DNA from 2 places in the Pseudomonas chaetocerotis genome. Region 1 is predicted to be linked to the other one. Evidence: predicted binding sites of a transcription regulator. Region 1 holds the regulator's gene; the other holds the start of a gene.
What was found. The regulator sigma-54, encoded in region 1, starts transcription at its own class of promoters, with help from an activator protein. The targets are predictions, from matches to a motif close to ANTGGCATNNANNTTGCTNT.

Region 1 (2,188 bases):
ACCCCAAGTTCATCCTGCTCGACGAACCCTTTGCCGGGGTAGATCCGATCTCGGTGGGCGATATCAAACAGATCATCCATCACCTCAAGGCCAAGGGCATCGGCATCCTGATCACCGATCACAACGTGCGTGAAACCCTGGACATCTGCGAGACCGCCTACATCGTCAACGATGGACAGCTGATCGCCGAGGGTAACGCCGAGACCATCCTCGCCAACCAGACGGTGAAAGAGGTATATCTGGGCCATGAATTCCGCCTGTAACAGGCTGCGTGAAAACCACTGTGCTCGGCGCTGCTGCGTCAAAAACAGCCTGTAGGTTGCCCACTATTTCGCTACAGAAATATTGCACCCCCTAGGCAAAAACGAGAAGTTCAGGCATATAATTTGCTTCCTGCGGCGCTTCGGCGCCCTGATGTGGAAGGCGTAACTCGCCAGTAAATTAAGGTCTGCAATGAAACCATCGCTAGTCCTCAAGATGGGCCAGCAGCTGACGATGACCCCGCAGCTGCAACAGGCTATCCGCCTCCTCCAACTGTCCACCCTGGACCTGCAACAGGAAATCCAGGAGGCGCTGGAATCCAATCCCATGCTCGAGCGCCAGGAAGACGGCGACGACTTCGACAACAGCGATCCAATGGCTGATGGCGCCGAAAGCGCCACGCCGACCCCGAGCAAGGAAGAGAGCTACCAGGAAACCACCCCCACGGTGGATAACCTGGAAGAGGGCGAGTGGGGCGAGCGCATTCCCAACGAGTTGCCGGTCGATACCGCCTGGGAAGACATCTACCAGACCAGCGCCAGTAGCCTGCCCAGCAACGATGATGACGAGTGGGACTTCACCACCCGCACTTCCAGCGGCGAGAGCCTGCACAGTCACCTGCTCTGGCAGCTGAACCTGGCGCCCATGTCGGACAAGGATCGCCTGATCGCGGCCACCCTGATCGACTGCATCAACAACGACGGTTACCTCGAAGAAACGCTAGAGGAAGTCACCGAATCCTTCGACCCCGAGCTGGATGTCGAACTGGACGAAGTGGAAGTGGTGCTGCATCGCATCCAGCAGTTCGAACCGGCCGGTATCGGCGCCCGCGATCTGCGCGAATGCCTGCTGCTGCAACTGCGCCAACTGCCTGCCGGCACGCCTTGGCTGAGCGAGACACAACGCGTGGTCGGTGACTACCTGGAACTGCTCGGTAGCCGCGATTATGCCCAGCTGATGCGCCGCACCAAGCTCAAGGAAGACGAGCTGCGCCAGGTCATCGACCTGATCCAGCGCCTGAATCCGCGTCCAGGTTCGCAAATCGAATCCAGCGAACCGGAATACGTCGTGCCCGACGTCATCGTGCGCAAGCACAACGAACGCTGGCTGGTGGAACTGAACCAGGAGGCCATGCCACGCCTGCGGGTCAATCCGCAATATGCCGGCTTCGTCAAACGCGCCGACTCCAGTGCCGACAACACCTTCATGCGCAACCAGCTGCAGGAAGCACGCTGGTTCATCAAGAGCCTGCAGAGTCGTAACGAAACGCTGATGAAGGTGGCCACGCAGATCGTCGAGCACCAGCGTGGTTTCCTCGACTACGGCGACGAGGCGATGAAACCCCTGGTGCTGCACGACATCGCCGAAGCGGTGGGTATGCATGAGTCGACGATCTCACGCGTTACCACGCAGAAATTCATGCACACACCGCGCGGTATTTACGAGCTGAAATATTTCTTCTCCAGCCACGTCAGCACCTCTGAAGGCGGAGAATGCTCGTCCACCGCGATCCGCGCGATCATCAAAAAACTGGTTGCAGCAGAAAACGCGAAAAAGCCGTTGAGCGACAGCAAGATCGCTGGTTTACTGGAAGCACAAGGCATCCAAGTCGCCCGTCGGACGGTCGCCAAGTATCGCGAGTCCCTCGGTATAGCGCCCTCCAGTGAGCGCAAGCGACTGATGTAGGCCAGATCGACTGAAGGCCTCAGGCCTTCAGGCCAAAGTGTTCCGGCGGCGGGTCGAACCAGACCCGTCTCTTACACAAGGCAACAAGGAGAAAGCGGTATGCAAGTCAACATCAGTGGACATCAGCTGGATGTGACCGACGCCCTGCGTGACTATATCGGCGAGAAACTAGGCCGACTGGAACGCCACTTCGACAAGATCACCAACGTACAGGTGACCATGGAGGTCGAAAAACTCAAGC
Region 2 (2,188 bases), on a different contig from region 1:
CCAAGATCTGCCGGGTCGAGCTGAATTTCGGCCGATTTGAGGTTCTGGCTGGAAAGCCACATGACGCGATCCACCACCGCCTCACTCCAGCCGCCTTGCTGCATGGCGACCGGCTGACCAGGCACCAGTGGCAGACGCTGCGTAGCACCAGCCTGATGATTGAATGCCTGCGTCAGCGCATTGAGCTTGCTGACGAACTGATCGGGTCGAGTGGGCTGAGCACTATCCTTGAGACTCTCCAGCGCCTCCTTGGCCAGGCTTTCCAGCGGCAAATCCAGGGTCGCTTCTTCAGTGCTCTCCACTGTCGCCTCGCCTTTGCCCATGGCCGCCATGGCTGCGGCGAAGTCCGTGCTGGTCGCCACGCGCGCGTTCTTGATCGCGGCGTCCTGCGGCAACTGGGCCTTGCTTGCCTCTTGCGCTGGCTGCTTGAGCAGCGCCAACGGGTCGAGCCCCTCCTCCTCCGGCACCGACTCGGCCGCCTCAGCGACATCGGTGCTGGTGCCGGTGATCACCAGCGCCGGCAGGTCAGGCGACTCCTCGGTTGGTGGGGCTTCGTCTACCTGAGCCTGGATACCACCCAGTGCCATTGCCAGCAACGGATCGAGTTCTTCTTCAGCACCCTCCTGCGTCGGCAAGGAATTGCCGGGGGCGGCAACCGCAGGCTGCTCGGCGGCAGCAGAAGCGGCATCGGGCTCCTCTGCTGATGGCGCAGACTTCTGCTCCTGGCTGGTTTTGTCGGTATTGCCAGCTCGCTCGCCAGGCTTGGCCTGACGTTCCTTGGCATACACCTCGGCAAAGCTGGAAGCACCGTTTTTGCTGGGCTCCGGCGCTCTGGCCGGCTGCTTCGCTTTGCTCTTCACCTCAGGCGTAGCCTGCAGGCGTAGGTCGGGCAACACGGACATGGACGCTCTCCGTCTGATGGGTCGTGACAGGATCAGAGCAAAGGACGGGCCAACTCGGGAAAAGCCGTCAGAGCCTGTTCAATGTCTGCTGCGTTAAAAGCAGGCTCTCAGACGCGATAGCGCTGGCGCTCGGATTTGAACAGGATGCGGACGATGGCGAACTCGCGCTCGATCTGCTCGATCAGGGCCGGAGCCGGATCCAGAACCTCGCGCCGCCCCGCGTCTTCGAGCTCCTTGCACAAACTGGCCAGAAGCACCGCCCCCATGTTGCTGCAGCTACCTTTGAAGCTGTGCGCAGCCAGGCGCAGACCCTGCGCGTCACCCTCGGCCGTAGCTTCATGCAACAGACGCAGACGCTCCTCGGAGTCGGCCACGAAGGTATCGAGCAGAATCGGGTATTCGTCCTCCATGACGTCCTGCAGGGCCGCCAGGACGGCATCGTCGAGATGGATATCGGACACCGTGTCACCCCCTGAACAACAGCCTCGCATTATGCCTCAGAGGACCAGCAAAACTCCACGCTGACCCCCTGGCCAACCGGGGCGATCTGGAAACCATCACTGAGCTGACGTACCAGGGCAAGACCGCGACCACACAGGGCTTCGTCACCGCGCGCCATGACGGTGACCGGATCGAATCCGGGGCCACTGTCCTCGACCCGGACGATCAGTCGCCCTCCCCCTTCTTCCGGCAGCATCTGCACATGAAATCGGACATAGCCATCCTGCAGGGAGGCCAGACGCAGCCGTCGCTCCCGGTAGTACTCGGCAAAACCACTGGCATCCTGCTTGAGCGAGGAATCCAGGCCCATAACCCCATGCTCCAGGGCATTGGAATAGAGCTCGGCAAGCACGGTATACAGCTCGCCACCACGCGGCCGCAACGCCCGCACGTCCAGCAGCAGCTGCAGCAAAAATGGCAGAGGGTTGAAATGACGCAGGCTCAGTGCACGAAACTCGAAACTGGCCGACCAGTCCATCACGCTGCTCTGACCACTGTCGGCAAAGGCCAGTGGGCGAGGACGCTCATCGTCTTCGGCCAAGCCGACCTGAACCATGCTGACGTCATCCTGTTGCTCGCCACGGAACGCAGCCAGTGCCAGCTGGATTTCTTCGAACAATGCCTGCGGCTGACGATTGGACTCCAGAAGCTCGAGCAGACGCGCCTCGCCGAATAGCTGCCCTTGCTGGTCACTGGCCTCGAGCACGCCATCGCTGAGCAGAAAAATACGATCTCCCGGCGCCAGCGGATAGACCTCGCAGCGATCACTGAACGCCGCTGGTTCG

Region 2: H3221_RS14630 (flagellar hook-length control protein FliK) is a predicted target of sigma-54. The motif match lies at 937-956, and genes of this name have one in related genera.

The regions. Positions count from the first base shown of each region.
Region 1 is NZ_JACFYX020000001.1:260,151-262,338, forward strand. It holds gene lptB (LPS export ABC transporter ATP-binding protein) at 1-263, shown strand, start outside; gene H3221_RS01285 (RNA polymerase factor sigma-54) at 454-1,947, shown strand; gene hpf (ribosome hibernation-promoting factor, HPF/YfiA family) at 2,047-2,188, shown strand, end outside.
Region 2 is NZ_JACFYX020000007.1:245,601-247,788, forward strand. It holds gene H3221_RS14630 (flagellar hook-length control protein FliK) at 1-902, opposite strand, end outside; gene H3221_RS14635 (Hpt domain-containing protein) at 1,010-1,363, opposite strand; gene H3221_RS14640 (ATP-binding SpoIIE family protein phosphatase) at 1,393-2,188, opposite strand, start outside.